Regions from separate parts of the Sanguibacter sp. TS_SC_8 genome, predicted to be linked through region 2. Evidence: riboswitches for the same ligand, from Rfam matches in the RefSeq annotation. Region 2 holds a riboswitch; each other region holds the start of a gene.
The links. A riboswitch is a leader RNA that binds a small molecule or an ion and turns the genes downstream of it on or off. The one in region 2 is predicted to bind thiamine pyrophosphate.

Region 1 (5,693 bases), 1.3 Mb from region 2:
CCCCCAGCGTCGCCAGCTCGGCGAACTGGGCGGCGTCGTTGGCGTCGGCGATGGACCCCGGGCGCAGCCCGTCCCCGAGGGAGAAGGTCACGTCATAGCGTCGCAGGATCTCGCACAGCTCGGCGAAGTGGGTGTAGAGGAACGACTCCTCGTGGCGGGCCAGGCACCAGGCAGCCATGATCGCCCCGCCGCGCGAGACGATCCCGGTCACCCGGGCCGCAGTCAGCGGGATGTACCGCAGCAGCACCCCGGCGTGCACCGTCATGTAGTCGACGCCCTGCTCGCACTGCTCGATCACGGTGTCCCGGTACACCTCCCAGGTGAGGAGGGTCGGGTCCCCCTTGACCTTCTCGAGCGCCTGGTAGATCGGGACGGTCCCGACCGGGATCGGGGAGTTCCGCAGGATCCACTCCCGGGTCTCGTGGATGTCCTTCCCGGTGGACAGGTCCATCAAGGTGTCAGCTCCCCAGCGGGCCGCCCAGACCATCTTCTCCACCTCCTCCTCGATCGAGGAGGTCACCGCGGAGTTGCCGATGTTGGCGTTGATCTTCACCCCGAAGGCCTTGCCGATGATCATCGGCTCGGACTCGGGGTGGTTGCGGTTGGCGGGGATCACCGCCCGTCCGCGGGCCACCTCGTCGAGCACGAGCTCCACCGGGACCCCTTCGCGGGCTGCGACGAAGCGCATCTCGTCGGTGACCACGCCGGCCCGCGCCCAGGCCAGCTGGGTGGCGGCGCCCTGGACCGGGTCCGGGCGTCGCCAGCTGCTGCGCACCGGCGCCAGACCGGCGGCCACGTCGATGGGCAGCGCACCGGGAGCGGAGTCGGTGTAGGGCCCGGAGGTGTCGTAGAGGTCGAGGTGCTCGCCGTTGGTGAGGTGCACCCGGCGGCCGGGGACCCGGAGCCCGGGAGCCCCGGCGACCGGGGTGTAGATCTTCGTGGACCCGGTGATGGGTCCGGTCGTCACTGATCTGCGCACAGCACTGCTGCTCATCGAGCGTCTCCCTACGTCGGCATGATCCGAACAGGTTCAAACGGTCGGCGGCGCGTGAGCCGCCCTCTCAGTTCGCTGCTGCGAACTCCCGTGGGTATGTGGTTGTGCAGGCACAGTACCTCACACCACCACACGTCGAAGAGTCAGCCACGGACCTCCAGCACAAGACCTTGACCTGCGTCTACGCCGTCGGCTCCGTCCACCGGGCGGTCGACCACGACGTGGTCGCCGTCGGCGATCTCTCCCGCGAGGATCTTGCGGGCGAGCCGGTCCCCGATCTCGCGCTGGACCAGGCGGCGCAGCGGGCGCGCCCCGTACGCCGGGTCGAAGCCCTCGATCGCCAGCCACTCCCGGGCTGCGTCGGTGACCTCGAGCTCGAGCCGGCGGTCGGTCAGCCGGCGCCCGAGCTCGGTCACCTGGATGTCGACGATGTAGCCGAGCTCGTCCAGGTCGAGGGGGTCGAAGAGGACCACGTCGTCGAGCCGGTTGAGGAACTCCGGCTTGAACGCCTCCCGCACCGCCTGCATGACCGAGGCGCGCTTGGCGCCCGCGTCGAGCAGCGGGTCGACGAGGTACTGGGAGCCAAGGTTGGAGGTCAGCACGAGGATGACGTTGCGGAAGTCGACCGTGCGGCCCTGGCCGTCGGTGAGGCGGCCGTCGTCGAGCACCTGGAGCAGGATGTCGAAGACCTCCGGGTGGGCCTTCTCCACCTCGTCGAAGAGCACGACGGAGTAGGGGCGACGTCGCACCGCCTCGGTGAGCTGGCCGCCCTCCTCGTAGCCGACGTAGCCCGGGGGCGCCCCGACGAGGCGGGCCACCGAGTGCTTCTCGGAGTACTCGGACATGTCGATGCGCACCATGGCGCGCTCGTCGTCGAACAGGAAGTCCGCGAGCGCCTTGGCCAGCTCGGTCTTGCCGACGCCGGTGGGGCCCAGGAAGAGGAAGGAGCCGGTGGGCCGGTTGGGGTCGGAGACCCCGGCCCGCGCCCGGCGGACGGCGTCGGCCACGGTCGCCACGGCGGCCTTCTGCCCGATCAGCCGCTCGCCGATGACCTTCTCCATGGACAGCAGCTTCTCGCTCTCGCCCTGGAGCATCCGCCCGGCCGGGATCCCGGTCCAGGCGGAGACGACCTCGGCGATCTCGTCGGCGTCGACCTTGTCGCCCACCAGCGGGGCGGGACGGTCGGCGGAGCTCTCGGTGCTCTCGGAGATCTCGGCACGCTCGGCGTCGGCCAGCTCGCGCTCCAGGGCCGGGATCTCCCCGTACCGGATGCGCGACGCCGTCTCCAGGTCCGCGTCCCGCTCGGCGCGTGCGGCGCGGGTGTCGAGGTCGGCGAGCTTCTCGCGCAGCTCTCCCACCCGGTTGAAGCCGCCCTTCTCGGCGGCCCAGCGGGCGTTGAGCGCGACGAGCTCCTCCTTGCGGTCGGCGAGGTTGGCCCTCAGCGCGCCCAGGCGCGCGCGGGAGGCCTCGTCGTCGGACTTCTCCAGCGCGAGCTCCTCCATCTCCAGGCGCGTCACGGCGCGCTGGAGCACGTCGATCTCGACCGGGGAGGAGTCCATCTCCATCCGCAGCCGTGAGGCCGCCTCGTCGACGAGGTCGATCGCCTTGTCGGGGAGCTTGCGGCCGGTGATGTAGCGGTCGGAGAGGGAGGCGGCCGCGACGAGCGCGGCGTCGGAGATGGTCACCCGGTGGTGCGCCTCGTAGCGGGACTTCAGCCCGCGCAGGATCGCGACCGTGTCTTCCACGGACGGTTCGCCCACAAATACCTGCTGGAACCGGCGCTCGAGCGCGGGGTCCTTCTCGATGTGCTGGCGGTACTCGTCGAGCGTGGTCGCGCCGACCAGGCGCAGCTCGCCGCGGGCGAGCATGGGCTTGAGCATGTTGCCCGCGTCCATCGCGCCCTCGCCGCCCGCGCCGGCGCCGACGACCGTGTGCAGTTCGTCGATGAACGTGACGATCTCGCCGTCGGACCCCTTGATCTCCTCCAGGACCGCCTTGAGGCGTTCCTCGAACTCCCCGCGGTACTTCGCGCCGGCGACCATGGCCGCCAGGTCGAGGGAGATGAGGCGCTTGCCCTTGAGGGAGTCGGGGACGTCGCCGGCGACGATCCGCTGGGCGAGTCCCTCCACGACGGCGGTCTTGCCGACACCGGGGTCACCGATGAGCACGGGGTTGTTCTTGGTCCGGCGGCTGAGCACCTGGACCACCCGGCGGATCTCGGAGTCACGCCCGATGACCGGGTCGAGCTTGCCCTCGCGGGCTGCCTCGGTGAGGTCGACGCCGTACTTGCCCAGCGCCTCGTAGGTGCCTTCCGGGTTGGCGCTGGTCACCCGCTTGCCTCCGCGCACGACGGGGACCGCGGCGGCGAGCTTGTCGCGGGTCGCGCCGGCGCTCTTGAGGAGGTCGGCGGCCGGGGACGGCGCGGCGGCGAGGCCGAGCAGCAGGTGTTCGGTCGAGATGTAGTCGTCCTCGAGGTCGGCCTGCTCCTTGCGGGCGCGCTGCAGCACCGCGGACATCGCCGAGGAGAGCGTGGGCTGCGCGACGGCGGAGCCGGAGACCGTGGGCAGCGCCACGAGGGCGCGGCGCGTCGCGGCGCCGACGGCCTGGGCGTCGACCCCGGCCTCCTTGAGCAGCCCGGGCGTGGTGCCGGACTGCTGGAGCAGCAGCGCGTCGAGCAGGTGGACCGGCTCCACCTGGGGGTTGCCTGCGGCGGTCGCGCTCTGGATGGCCCCGGCGAGCGCTTCCTGGGCGAGAGTGGTGAGGTTGAGATCCATGGGTCCTCCGTCTGACGTGCGAGCCGATGTCTGGCTGATGTCGAGCTGATCTACTGTCGCCAACATCCTCAAACTTGAGCGTATTCCACTCAACTCTGTCTCGCCACCGTACTTCCTACCCAAGGCTCCCCTCCCAGGGCGGCCCGCAGACCCGCCCGGCACCTAGATCAGGGCGCGCCTCTCGATCTGCTCGTAGGTCCGCTCGGCGTCCAGGCTCTTCGCCCACCCGACCGCCGCGCCCGCGCTCAACGAGCGCTGGACGTCGAGCACCCGCTGGTTGCGGCTGCCCCGGAACTGCAGGCTGAGGTCGCGCTGGGACAGCTCGAACCGGCCGTCCACGAGGACGTCGACCTGGTTGAGCAGGGTGAGCTTGTCAGGGCTCTCGAGCAGGAGCTCCTCGAAGGTGTACCCGGTCCAGGACCACACGTCCTTGGTGTCGCCGAGCTCGGCTCGGACCCGCGTGACGAGCGCGAGGCACACCTCGGTGTTGAGGAACGGCTCCCCCCCGAGCAGCGTGAGCCCCTGGACGTAGTCCTTGGACAGGTCCGCGATGATCCGGTCCTCGAGCTCACGGGTGTAGGGCTGGCCGTACCGGAAGCTCCAGAGCGCCTCGTTGAAGCAGCCCACGCAGGCGAAGGGGCACCCGCTCACGTAGAGGCTGCACCGCACCCCTTCGCCGTCGACGAAGACGTCGGGCTTGTAGTCGGCGACGTGGTGCTGGCTCAGCTTCTCCGAGAGCCACTGCCCCGGACGGGGGTCAGGCACGGCCTGCCTGCCCGACGCCGGTGCTGGCGGCCGGGCTGCCGGCGTCGGGCACGGGGTCCCCGCCTGCGAGAGTTCCCACGGCGCCCGGCATGTGCTTGACCCGGGAGGCGATCTCGCTGTGGCGCCCGTGCACCATGGGGCGCGCCTGGGGGTTGCCCAGGTACCCGCAGGTCCGCTTGACCACGTCGCAGGTCGCCGGGTTGGCGTTGCCGCACTCGGGGCACTCGAAACCGCGAGCTGTCGCGTCGAAGTCGCCGCTGTACCCGCACTCGTAGCACCGGTCGATCGGGGTGTTCGTGCCCAGGTAGCCCACCCGGTCGTAGGCGAAGTCCCACACCGCGCCGAGGGCGGCCGGGTTCTGCTGGAGGATCGGGTACTCGCAGTAGTGGATGAATCCACCGGAGGAGTGCTGGGGGTAGTCCTTCTCGAACTCGAGCTTCTCGAAGGGGGTGGGGCTCTTGCGCACGTCATAGTGGAAGGAGTTCGTGTAGTAGTCCTTGTCGGTGATGTCGGGGACCGACCCGAACTTCGCCTTGTCGAGCCGGCAGAAGCGATCGGTGAGGGACTCGCTCGGCGTCGCGTAGACGGAGAACTGGTAGTGGTGCTCACGCGTCCAGGCCGCTGCGCTGCGCTGCAGCTCGCGGAGGATGTCCAGGGTGAACTCCTTGGCCTCGGGGTCGTTCTCCCAGGCCCCGCCGTAGAAGGCCGCCGCGACCTCGTAGAGGCCGATGTAGCCGAGGGAGACCGTCGCGCGGCCGTCCTTGAAGAGGGTGTTCACCGGGTCGGTGGGCGCCAGACGCTGCCCGAAGGCACCGAAGATGTAGAGGATCGGCGCGTTCGTCGCGGTCGCCTCCGCGCACCGCTCGATCCGGTAGAGCAGCGCGTCACGGGTGGTGCTGAGCCGTTCGTCGAGGATGCTCCAGAACGTCTCCTTGCTCCCGCGCGCCTCGAGCGCGATCCGCGGCAGGTTGAGGGTCACCACCCCGAGGTTCATCCGCCCCTCGGAGATGTCGTTGCCCTCCGCGTCCTGCCAGCCCTGCAGGAAGGACCGGCACCCCATCGGGACCTTGAAGCTGCCGGTGAGCTCGACGAGCTTGTCGTAGTTGAGCACGTCGGGGTACATCCGCTTGGTCGCGCACTCGAGCGCGAGCTCCTTGATG
Region 2 (5,693 bases):
TTGCTGAGTCGCCGCCCCTGCCCCCGGCCGAGCTCGCCCGGTACGCGCGCCAGATCACGCTGCCGCAGATCGGCATGAGCGGTCAGCGCCGGCTGAAGAACGCGCGCGTCCTCGTCGTGGGCGCGGGCGGGCTGGGCAGCCCCGCCCTCCTCTACCTCGCCGCCGCGGGGGTGGGCACCCTGGGCGTGGTCGACGACGACCGCGTCGAGGAGTCCAACCTGCACCGCCAGGTGATCCACGGGGTGGGCGACGTCGGTGCCACCAAGGTCGACTCCGCCCGGGCCGCCATCGCCGCGATCAACCCCCACGTGGTCGTGGAGACCCACCCGGTGCGCCTCACCTCCGCCAACGCCCTCGACATCCTCGGCGGCTACGACCTCGTGCTCGACGGCGCCGACAACTTCCCCACCCGCTACCTCGTCAACGACGCCTGCGAGATCCTCGGCATCCCCTGCGTGTGGGGTGCGATCTTGACCTTCCACGGCCAGGTCAGCGTGTTCTGGGCGGCGCCGCCGCCCGGGGTCGAGGCCGTCACCTACCGCGACATCTTCCCGGAGCCGCCGGCCGCGGGGACCGTCCCGAGCTGCGCCGAGGGCGGGGTGCTCGGCGCGCTGTGCGCGACGGTCGGGTCGGTCATGGTCAACGAGGCGATCAAGCTCATCACCGGCGCCGGTCGGAGCCTGCTGGGGCGCCTCGCGCTCTACGACGCCCTCGAGGTGAGCTGGCGCGAGCTGTCGGTCGGGGCGGACCCGAGCCGGGTCCCGGTGACTCAGCTCGTCGACACCGAGGTCGCGTGCGCGCTGCCGGCTCCCGACGGCGCAGCGGCAGAGATCTCCGCACGCGACCTCGCCGCCCTGCTCGCTGCCGGGTCCGACGTCCACGTCCTCGACGTCCGGGAGACTTACGAGCGTGACATCGTCACGATCGACGGCTCGGTGCACATCCCGATGGACCAGCTGCTGGCCGACGGCGGCCTCGCCGCTGTGCCGACCGACCGCCTGGTCGTCGTGCACTGCAAGGTGGGCGGGCGCTCGCAGGTCGTCGTCGACGCGGCCCGCCGCGCGGGGCTGGCCAACGTCGTGAACCTCACCGGCGGTGTGCTCGCCTGGGTCCACGACGTCGACCCGAGCCTGCCGCTCTACTGACCTCCTACACCGCCAGGTCCAGCAGCCCCGTCGTCGGCGAGGACGCGAGGGCCTGCTCGCGGCGGGGGATCCGGCCGGCGGTCGCCGCGAGGTACCCGGCCTCGACCGCGAGCCGCATGGCGTGGGCCATCCGGACAGGGTCGACGGCCCGGGTGACCGCGGAGGCGAGCAGCACTCCCGCGCAGCCGAGCTCCATCGCCTGCGCGGCGTCGGCGGCGCCACCCACCCCGGCGTCGAGGATGACCGGGACCGGGGACCAGTCCGCGATCGCGGCGATGTTGCGGGGGTTGAGGATGCCGAGACCGGACCCGATCGGGGAGCCGAGCGGCATGACCGCCGCGCACCCGACGTCGTGCAGCTTGCGGGCCAGGATCGGGTCGTCGCTCGTGTACGGCAGGACCGTGAAGCCGGCGCGGACGAGGGTGGCCGCGGCGGCGACGAGCTCGATCGGGTCGGGCAGCAGGGTGACGTCGTCGGCGAGCACCTCGAGCTTGATCCAGTCCGTGCCGCAGGCCTCACGGGCGAGCTCTGCGGTGAGCACCGCCTCCCGGGCGGTGAAGCAGCCCGCGGTGTTGGGCAGCGCCCGGATGCCGTTGCGGGCGAGCAGGTCCCACACGGTGCCGCCGCTGCCCGGCGCCCCGTCGACGCTCACCCGGCGCAGGGCCACGGTGGTCAGCTCGGTGCCCGAGGCCACGAGGGCTTCCTCCAGGTGCAACAGGTTCGGTGCCCCGCCGGTGCCCATGATGAGCCGGGAACCCAGCTCGACACCCGCGATGATCAGCGGGTCCATCCTCGGAGCGGTCATCCGCCCTGCACCGCCGTGACGATCTCGACCCGGTCCCCGGCGCGCAGCGTGGTGCTGGCCCAGGCCCCGCGCGGGACGACCCGGTCGTTGACGGCGGCAGCCACCCCGATCGGGGCGGATCCGGGTGGCCGCGACGGCGCGAACCGCGCCAGCAGTGCGGAGAGCTGCGCGACGTCGGGCGTGAGCGCACGCACCTCACCGTTCACAGTGATGGAAGCAGTGATGGAAGCGGTGGTCGATGCGGTTGTCGAGAGAGGTGTCACGGTGCCTGTGGTGCTCATCGGGTGGTCTCCGGTCCGAAGCGTCGTGGGTCGGCGGCACCGAGGGCCGCCGTCAGGTCAGGAGCAGCGTGGGGTGCGCCGAGCAGAGGGGCCAGGGCGGCGGCGGTGAGCGGGGTGAGCAGGATCCCGTTGCGGAAGTGCCCGGTCGCGGCGAGCAGACCGGGCACACCGGTCTCCCCGATCAGCGGCAGGTTGTCCGGGGTGCCGGGCCGGCCGCGGTTGGTCACCTCGAGGAAGGACAGCTCGTCGATGCCGGGCACGAGCGCCCGGGCGTCGCGCAGCAGCGCGAAGACACCGCCCGCGCTGGCCAGGTCCTCCGCGGGGCCCTCCTCACTCGTGGCACCGACCACGACGTCCCCGCCGGCCCGGGGCACGATGTAGATCGGCCGCATCTGGACCGTCCCGCGCACCACATGCGCCAGGTCGAATCCGTTGGAGGTGCGCAGCCGGAGGGTCTGGCCGGCCACGTGCCGGACCGGCAGGTGCACCTGCGCCAACGGGGTCACCAGCCTGCCCGACGACGTCCCGGCGGCCAGCGCCACCGTCCCGGCATGGTGCACCCCGCCGTGGGCATCGGTGGCACCGATCACCCGTCCGTCGCCGCCGAGCAGGAGCTCGGCGGCGCTCGACCGCACGAGCCTGACGCGAGGATCGGCGATCAGCACCGCGAGCAGCGCGCGGTGCACGGACCGCGGGTCGACGTGGTGGTCGCCCTCGACCCACAGTGCGCAGGACAGCCGCGGTCCGAGGAACGGTTCACGCTCGCGGGCCTCGGCGACGGTGATCGGCTCCGAGCGCAGACCGAGGCGGGTGTGCAGGGAGTGCAGGCGGTCCAGCTGCGCGGCGTCGGCCTGGTCGTAGCCGACGGTGAGCGTCCCGCTCGTCTCGAAGCCGAGCTCCATGCCGGCGGCGTCGGACAGCTCGGCGGCGAAGGCCGGCCACAGTGCGGCCGAGGCGACGCACAGCGCGGTGAGGGCGTCCTCCCCGAAGGCCGCCTCGGCCACCGGGGCGAGCATGCCGGCCGCGGCGAAGGTCGAGCCCGCGCCGGGGGAGGGGTCGAGGCAGGTGACGCTCAGGCCGGCGCGCAGCGCCTGCCAGGCCAGCGCGGCCCCGATGATCCCGACGCCGATGATGAGGACGTCGCTCGTGGTCAGCGCCGTGGGTGAGGACGAGAACTGGGGCGACGGTGCTGGTGGCGACGGTGCTGGTGGCGACGGTGCTGGTGGCGACTGTGGTGGCGGTGCTGACGCTCCTGTGGGTGCGCGCATGTCACGGTGCTCCCTTCGCTGGAATGACCCAGAGCAGGTTCGACGGTCGGCGTGATGCCCTCTCAGCCCCGCCTGTGCGGGGCTCCCGTGCACGAGCCACAGTACACTCACGGACCATGACATTGACCGTGAATGGTGCCAACGGCCAGCGCCGATCCCGAATGGCGCAGGTGCGGCTGTACCTGTGCACCGATGCTCGCACGGACCGTGGCGGGCCGCGCGACTTCGTCACCTTTCTCCATGCGGCGCTGAGCGGTGGCGTGGACGTCGTGCAGCTGCGGGACCGGACCCTCGACGTCGTCGACGAGCTCGAGTACCTGGCGCTCGCCCGTGCGGTCACCCGCGAGCACGGGGCGCTGCTCGCGGTCAACGACCGGGCTGACCTCGCGCTCGCCGCCGGCGCGGACGTGCTCCACACCGGTCAGCGGGACCTGCCGCCGGCCTTCTCGCGCTCGCTGCTCGGCCCCGAGGTGATCCTGGGCCGCTCGTCGGGGGGTGGTGGGCAGGGCGCTGCGGCGCTCGCCGACCCCGACGTCGACTACGTCTGCGTCGGGCCGGTGTGGGGGACGCCCACCAAGCCGGGGCGGGCGCCGGTCGGGACCGGTGCGGTGCGTGCCATGGCCGACGCCGCGGCGTCGGGCCGTGTCCTGACCGGCAGCGACACCGAAGCCACAGAGGTCGTCGCCCCCTGGTTCGCGATCGGTGGCATCGACCTGGACACGGTGGCCGACGTCGTCGCCGCGGGGGCCGAGCGGGTCGTCGTCGTGCGGGCGATCACGCAGGCGCGGGACCCGGAGGCGGCGGCGCGGGCGCTGCGCGCGGCCCTGGGGCCGCTCGGCGGCGACTCGGCGGTGACTCGGCGGAGACCGGCGGTGAACGGCTGAACGACCAGCCGCGCGGGGCGACTATCCTGGGTCCGTGACGCACACCCCACCCACTTTGCCGCGCCCGGTCCTCGTTGTTGACTTCGGCGCGCAGTACGCGCAACTGATCGCACGCCGAGTCCGCGAGGCGAAGGTCTACTCCGAGATCGTCCCGCACACCTTCTCCGTCGAGCAGATGCTCGCGAAGAACCCGGCGGCGATCATCCTCTCCGGCGGACCGTCCTCGGTCTACGCCCACGGCGCGCCCTTCGTCGACCCCGCCCTCTTCGAGGCCGGGGTGCCGGTCTTCGGCATCTGCTACGGCTTCCAGGCGATGGCCAAGGCCCTCGGCGGGACCGTCGCCCAGACGGGGCTGTCCGAGTACGGCGGCACGTCGGTCGACATCTGCGAGGCCGGTGCCCTGCTGCACGGCTCGCCCGAGCAGCAGACCACGTGGATGAGCCACGGCGACGCCGTGCACTCCGCACCCGAGGGCTTCCAGGTCCTGGCGACCTCGGCTGGCTCTCCGGTCGCGGCCTTCGAGAACACCGAGCGCCGGCTGTACGGCGTGCAGTGGCACCCCGAGGTCCGGCACTCCCCGCTCGGTCAGCAGGCGCTCGAGAACTTCCTCTACGTCGGCGCGGGCCTGGCTCCGGACTGGACGCCGAGCAACCTCATCGCCGACCAGGTCGAGCTCATCCGCGCCCAGGTCGGTGACGCCCGGGTGATCTGCGGGCTGTCCGGCGGGGTCGACTCCTCGGTGGCCGCTGCACTTGTGCAGAAGGCCATCGGTGACCAGCTCACCTGCGTCTTCGTCGACCACGGTCTGCTCCGCGAGGGCGAGGCGACCCAGGTCGAGGAGGACTTCGTCGCGGCGACCGGCGTCCAGCTCAAGGTCGTCGACGCGCGCCAGCGCTTCCTCGACGCGCTCGCCGGGGTGTCCGACCCCGAGACGAAGCGCAAGATCATCGGCCGCGAGTTCATCCGCGTCTTCGAGATCGCCGCCCGTGAGGTCGTCGAGGAAGCCGGCGAGCACGGCGAAGAGGTGAAGTTCCTCGTCCAGGGGACCCTCTACCCCGACGTCGTCGAGTCCGGCGGTGGTGAGGGTGCGGCCAACATCAAGAGCCACCACAACGTCGGTGGGCTCCCCGACGACCTCGCGTTCTCCCTCATCGAGCCGCTGCGCGCACTGTTCAAGGACGAGGTCCGGGCCGTCGGCCTCGAGCTCGGCGTGCCTGAGGTCATCGTGTGGCGTCAGCCGTTCCCGGGCCCCGGGCTCGGTATCCGCATCGTCGGCGAGGTGACCGCCGAACGCCTGGACATCCTGCGCG
Region 3 (5,693 bases), 710 kb from region 2:
CGGTGGTCGGCGCCGAGGTCGATGACGAGCACGTCCTCGGGGAGCTGCGCGGCGATCTCGCCCGAGGCGCCGTGCGGCAGCGCGAGCACGACGACGTCGTGGCCGAGCAGGTTCTCGACGTCGGTGGGGAGCAGCACCCGGTCCGCGAGCGCCCGGATGTGGGGCTGGTGCAGGCCGAGCTGGGTGCCTGCGTTGGAGTGAGCGGTGAGGGCACCGATCGTGATCTCCGGGTGGTCGGCGAGGATCCGCAGGGTCTCCCCACCCGCGTATCCGCTCGCCCCTGCGACTGCCACTGTGAACGCCATATGCATAACAATACACTCTCATGCGAGTTGATACAGCCGGGCGTTAGGCTCAGGAGATGACCAGCCTGGACAGCTCCCGCCCGCTCCTGACCGTTCTGCCGCCGCACCCTGGCGTTCCCGGGGACACCCGCGGCTTCGTCCTCGTGCTCGCCGGCGGCGGCTACGGAGGCCGCGCCGAGCACGAGTACCTCGACGTCACCCGGTGGCTCCGCACCCACGGCGTGGCCTGCGGCTACCTCGACTACGCGGTCGCGCCGGCGACCTACCCGGTCGCCCTCGGCCAGGTGCTCCGCGCGCTCGCCGAGCTCCGCGGTGGCGTGCACGGTCCCGTCACCGGACCGATCGGTGTGCTGGGCTTCAGTGCCGGGGCGCACCTGGCCGGGCTGGCGCTCACCGCGACCGACGCCGAGCTGGCCCTCGCCGCCGACGGCGTCTCGGGGGCAGGGTCCCTTGAGGGCGTCGTGTCCCCAGCCCGCCCGGACGTCGGTGTGCTGTGCTACCCGGTCGTGTCCATGACCGACCTGCCCCACCTCGGCTCGCGGGGCAACCTGCTCGGCGCGCACGCCGACGACACCGCGTTCGCCAAGGCGCTCAGTGTGGAGCGCCGGGTGGACGCTCGCACGCCACCCACCTTCCTGTGGCACACCGCCGACGACGCGGTGGTCGACGTCGAGCACAGCCTGGGCCTCGCGAGTGCGCTCGGCCGCGCGCACATCCCCTTCGAGCTGCACGTCTATCCCACCGGCACGCACGGTCTGGGTCTCGCCGAGTCCGCCGGAGCACCGGCCGAGTGGACCCGGGCATGCCTGCGCTGGCTCGGTGAGCAGGGGATCGGAGGGGAGACCGCATGAGCGACCAGATCACCCACGCCGTCGTCGCCACCCGGGCCGGGGGCCCGGAGGTCCTCGACCACCGTGAGGTCCCGGTCCCCTCCCCCGGCGCCGGGGAGCTGCTCGTCGAGGTCGCCGCCGCGGGCGTGAACTTCATCGACACCTACCGCCGGTCCGGGGTCTACCGGATGACCTACCCCGCCGTGCTGGGCACCGAGGGCGCCGGAGTGGTCGTGGCCACCGGCCCCGGCGTCGGCGTCGGCGTCGAGGCTGGGACCGGCGGCTTCACGGTCGGTGACCGGGTCGCATGGGCGGACTCACCGGCCTCCTACGCCGGGTACGTCCTCGTCGCGGCACAGCGCGCGCTGCCGGTCCCCCCGGGGATCGACCTCCAGGTCGCAGCAGCCCTGCCGCTGCAAGGGCTCACCGCCCACTACCTCGCGACGTCGACCTACCCGATCCGCGACGGCGACCAGGTGCTCGTCCACGCCGGGGCGGGCGGCGTCGGGCTGCTGCTCACCCAGCTCGCCGTCGCCCGCGGCGCGACCGTGGTCACCACCGTCTCCACCGCGGCCAAGGCCGAGCTCTCCCGGGGCGCCGGCGCCCACCACGTCATCAACTACGCCGACCTGACCGACCTGCCCTCCGAGCTGCCCGCGCTCGTGCGCGAGCTGACCGGCGGCGGGGTGCACGTCGTCTACGACTCGGTCGGGAAGGACACCTTCGACGCCTCGCTCGCCAGCCTGCGCCGGAGGGGCATGCTCGTGCTCTTCGGCGGGTCCTCTGGGCAGGTGGCCCCCTTCGACATCCAGCGGCTCAATGCCGGCGGCTCGCTCTACCTCACCCGCCCGACCCTCGGCGACTTCGTGTCCACCCGGGCGGAGCTGGTCTCCCGGTCGGACGAGCTGTTCGCCCACGTGCGCGCGGGGCGGCTGAGCGTGCGGGTCGGGGCGACCTTCCCGCTGGCCGAGGCCGCGGCCGCGCACACGGCGCTGGAAGGGCGCCGCACGACCGGCAAAGTCCTCCTGCTGCCCTGAGCACCGCTACCCTCGTGTCCATGATCAACAACTCCTGGGCCGACGGCGGCTACGAGGACCGCGGCCCGGCACCGTCCCGCGGGGTCCGGGTGGCCACGACCGTGGTCATCCTCCTCAGCACCGTCACCGGGGTCGCGTGGTTCGCCAAGGTCGGCCTGGACCAGTCCAAGGCCGACTGCTACACCAACGCCCCCGCCGGCTCGACGATGGCCGACGTGACGACGACGCTGCGCTGGCTGCCACCCGGCTACGACTGCGAGTACGACCAGCCCTGAGCGCCCACCAGGTGGTCGACCGGCCCCGCGCCGCGCCCCACCTGCAGGGCCGCGGCAGCCTCGATGGCGGCCGTGAGCCACGCCTTCGCCGTCCGGGCGCTCGCCGCCCAGTCGCCCAGGCGCGGCTGGACCGCCGCCAGGGCCGCCGACAACGAGCACCCCGTCCCGTGGGTGCTCGTGCTCGCCACCCGCCTGCCGGGCAGGACGACCGCGCCGTCACCGTCGACCAGCGCGTCGGGTGAACCCTGGCGGGCGCCGCCCGGCCCGTCGGTGCTCAGGTGCCCGCCCTTGACGAGCACCCTGGCCCCGCACCGCTGCCACAGCCGGCCACCCTGGGCAAGTGCGTCCTCCCAGGTCCGGGCCGTGGGTTCACCGAGCAGCGCAGCGAGCTCGGGGAGGTTGGGGGTGACGAGGTCGGCCAGGGCGAGCAGCCGGTGGATCCCCTGCTCGGCGTCGGGATCGAGCAGGCGGTGCCCGCTCGTGGACACCATGACCGGGTCAAGGACGACGACCGGGGGCCGCACCGCCCGGAGCCAGCCCTCGACCACCCGGGCGCAGCCCGCGTCGGCGAGCATGCCGATCTTCACCGAGTCCACGGTCACGTCATCGCTCACCGCGTGCAGTTGCTCGCGCAGGAAGTCCGGCGGCGGGACGTGGACGGCACGCACCCCGCGGGTGTTCTGCGCCACGAGCGCGGTCACCACCGCCATCCCGTAGGCGCCGTGCGCGGCGAACGACTTGAGGTCCGCGTGGATCCCGGCGCCGCCGGTCGGGTCGGTGCCGGCGATGCTGAGCACCCGGACCCGGGACGGCGCGGGGGCGGGCGGGCGTCCCGGTGGTGGGCCGGTGTCGGGTGCAGCCGGGTCGGATCGGTCGATGGCGTCGGCGTCGATGGCGTCGATGGCAGGGGTCAGCACTGGACATCCCTTCGCTAGTACGAGCTAGATCAGGTTCGACGGGTCTGGTCTCAGCCGCTCCTCCTCTCGGGCGGGCGGCACCCCGTGTCAGGTCAGACACTAACGGCCCGGTTCCCTCGAGGGGAACCGGGCCGTCAGCCAGCCGTCAGCCAGTCGTCAGCCGTGAAGCCGTCAGCCGCGCAGCTCGGCGCCGCACCGCGCGTGAGCCTGCGCGACCGCGGCCGTGCGGACGGCCGCGGTGTCCTCCGCGGTGAGGGTGCGGTCGCCCGCGCGCAGCCGCAGGGAGAAGGCCAGGGACTTCTTCCCCTCGCCCACCTGCTCTCCGGCGAAGACGTCGAAGAGCCGCAGCTCTTCGAGGAGGTCACCGGCGCCCGCGCGGACCGCGTCGAAGACGTCCTGGGCAGGCACCGCCGCGTCCACGACGAGCGCCAGGTCCTCCTTGGCGAGCGGGAACGTCGAGACCGGGGATCCCTGCAGCGGTTCGGTCGGTGCCGCCGCGAGCAGCACGTCGAGGTCGATCTCGAAGGCGACCGCACGGGCGGGCAGCCCGGTCCGCTCGATCACCTTCGGGTGCAGCTCACCGGCGTGACCGACGAACGTGCCGTCGGCCAGGGTGACCTGCGCGCAGCGGCCGGGGTGCCACGGCGCACGGTCGGTGTCCGGGCCGACCACGACGTCCACGCCGAGACGGTCGGCGACCAGCCGGACGGCCGCGATCGCGTCCGTCCAGTCCGCCGCGCGGCCCGGGCCCCACCAGCCCGGCAAGTCACGCTGACCGGCCAGCAGCCCCGCCACCTGACGGGGCTGGGCGGGCACGGCGTCGTGCAGGCGGGTGAGCTCGTCGGCGCTGGGGCGACGCGCCCCGGCCAGTGCCGGGGCCGCCGGGGCGCCGAGGACCGGGCGGGTCACCAGGCCCAGCTCGAAGAGCGCGAGGTCACCGGTCCCGCGGGCGACGTTGCGCCGCGCGGTGTCGAGCAGGGTGACGAGCAGGTTCGTGCGCATGAGGTTCTTCTCGGCGGACATGGGGTTGAGGACCCGCAGCGCCACGCGTCGTGCGTCGTCGGCGCCGAGCCCCAGGTCGTCGAGCTGTCCGGAGCCGATGAACGGGTAGCTCAGGGTCTCCACGAAACCCGCCTCGGCCAGCGCCCGGGCCACCGACCGGCGGCCCCGCTGTCCGGCGGTGAGGCCGCTCCCGGCCGGGGCGACCGGCAGGATCGAGGGGATGGTGTCGTAGCCGACGAGGCGGGCGACCTCCTCGACGAGCTCGGCCGAGCCGGTGAGGTCCGGGCGCCACGTGGGTACCAGGACGGCGACCCTCGCCTGCAGCCCGGCCCCCTCGAGGGAGGTCACCTCGCAGCCGATCTGACGGAGCACGTCGACCACCTGGTCGGCGGTGTAGGCCACCCCGACCAGACGCTCGGGCTCGGAGAGCTCAAAGGTGATCGGCGCCCGCTCGGGGAGGTCGGACAGGTCGCTGACGGCCGGGTCCGCGGTCCCGCCGCCGTGCTCGACGAGCAGATCGACGACGCGCTGAGCGGCGACGGCGGGCAGCATCGGGTCGACGCCGCGCTCGAAGCGCTTGGCCGCCTCGCTGGGCAGCTTGTGCCGGCGGGCGGTGCGGGCGATCGTCACCTGGTCGAAGTGCGCGGCCTCGATGAGCAGGTCGGTCGTGGAGGTGGTGACCTCGGTCTCGGCCCCGCCCATGACACCGGCCAGGCCGAGCACCCGCGCCCCGGTGCCTCCGGCGCTGTCGGTGATGAGCAGGTCCTCGGTGCTCAGCGCACGGTCCGCGCCGTCGAGGGTGGTCAGGCGCTCCCCGTCCTGGGCGCGGCGCACGACGATCGGGGCCACGAGGGTGGCCAGGTCGTAGGCGTGCAGCGGCTGGCCGAGGTCGAGCATGACGTAGTTCGTCACGTCGACGGCGAGGGAGATCGGTCGCATCCCGGCCTGGGTCAGGCGTCGCTGCATCCACGCCGGCGAGGGCGCCGCGGCGTCGACCCCGCGGACGATGCGGGTGACGAAACGGTCGCAGCCGACGCGGGCGTGGATCGGCGCGGAGTCGTCGACGACCACACCGAAGCCGTCCGGCGACGGCGCGGGCAGGGGCCCGCGTGCCAGGCCGAGGTCGGTGAAGACCGCGCCGGTGGAGTGAGAGAACTCCCGCGCGACGCCGCGCATGGAGAAGCAGTAGCCCCGGTCGGGCGTCACGTTGATCTCCAGGACCTCCTCGCCCAGACCCAGCAGCGCGATGGCGTCGCTCCCGGGGGTGGTCTCGTAGCCGTTGGCGGCGGTGTAGCCGAGCCGGTCGAGGACGATGATGCCGTCGTGG

Region 1: it holds a riboswitch for thiamine pyrophosphate, as region 2 does, so the genes downstream of both, thiC (phosphomethylpyrimidine synthase ThiC) here and thiO (glycine oxidase ThiO) in region 2, are expected to answer to the same signal.
Region 3: it holds a riboswitch for thiamine pyrophosphate, as region 2 does, so the genes downstream of both, thiD (bifunctional hydroxymethylpyrimidine kinase/phosphomethylpyrimidine kinase) here and thiO (glycine oxidase ThiO) in region 2, are expected to answer to the same signal.

What each region holds. Positions count from the first base shown of each region.
Region 1 covers NZ_CM143955.1:3,868,163-3,873,855, forward strand. The annotation lists gene thiC (phosphomethylpyrimidine synthase ThiC) at 1-994, opposite strand, end outside; TPP riboswitch at 984-1,096, opposite strand; gene clpB (ATP-dependent chaperone ClpB) at 1,138-3,768, opposite strand; gene nrdG (anaerobic ribonucleoside-triphosphate reductase activating protein) at 3,931-4,533, opposite strand; gene nrdD (anaerobic ribonucleoside-triphosphate reductase) at 4,526-5,693, opposite strand, start outside.
Region 2 covers NZ_CM143955.1:1,032,261-1,037,953, forward strand. The annotation lists gene moeB (molybdopterin-synthase adenylyltransferase MoeB) at 1-1,145, shown strand, start outside; gene ACWA15_RS04590 (thiazole synthase) at 1,150-1,950, opposite strand; gene thiS (sulfur carrier protein ThiS) at 1,947-2,144, opposite strand; gene thiO (glycine oxidase ThiO) at 2,228-3,499, opposite strand; TPP riboswitch at 3,493-3,598, opposite strand; gene thiE (thiamine phosphate synthase) at 3,616-4,383, shown strand; gene guaA (glutamine-hydrolyzing GMP synthase) at 4,418-5,693, shown strand, end outside.
Region 3 covers NZ_CM143955.1:1,738,313-1,744,005, reverse strand. The annotation lists gene argC (N-acetyl-gamma-glutamyl-phosphate reductase) at 1-311, opposite strand, end outside; gene ACWA15_RS07895 (alpha/beta hydrolase) at 362-1,156, shown strand; gene ACWA15_RS07890 (quinone oxidoreductase family protein) at 1,153-2,172, shown strand; gene ACWA15_RS07885 (hypothetical protein) at 2,193-2,447, shown strand; gene thiD (bifunctional hydroxymethylpyrimidine kinase/phosphomethylpyrimidine kinase) at 2,420-3,364, opposite strand; TPP riboswitch at 3,354-3,459, opposite strand; gene pheT (phenylalanine--tRNA ligase subunit beta) at 3,536-5,693, opposite strand, start outside.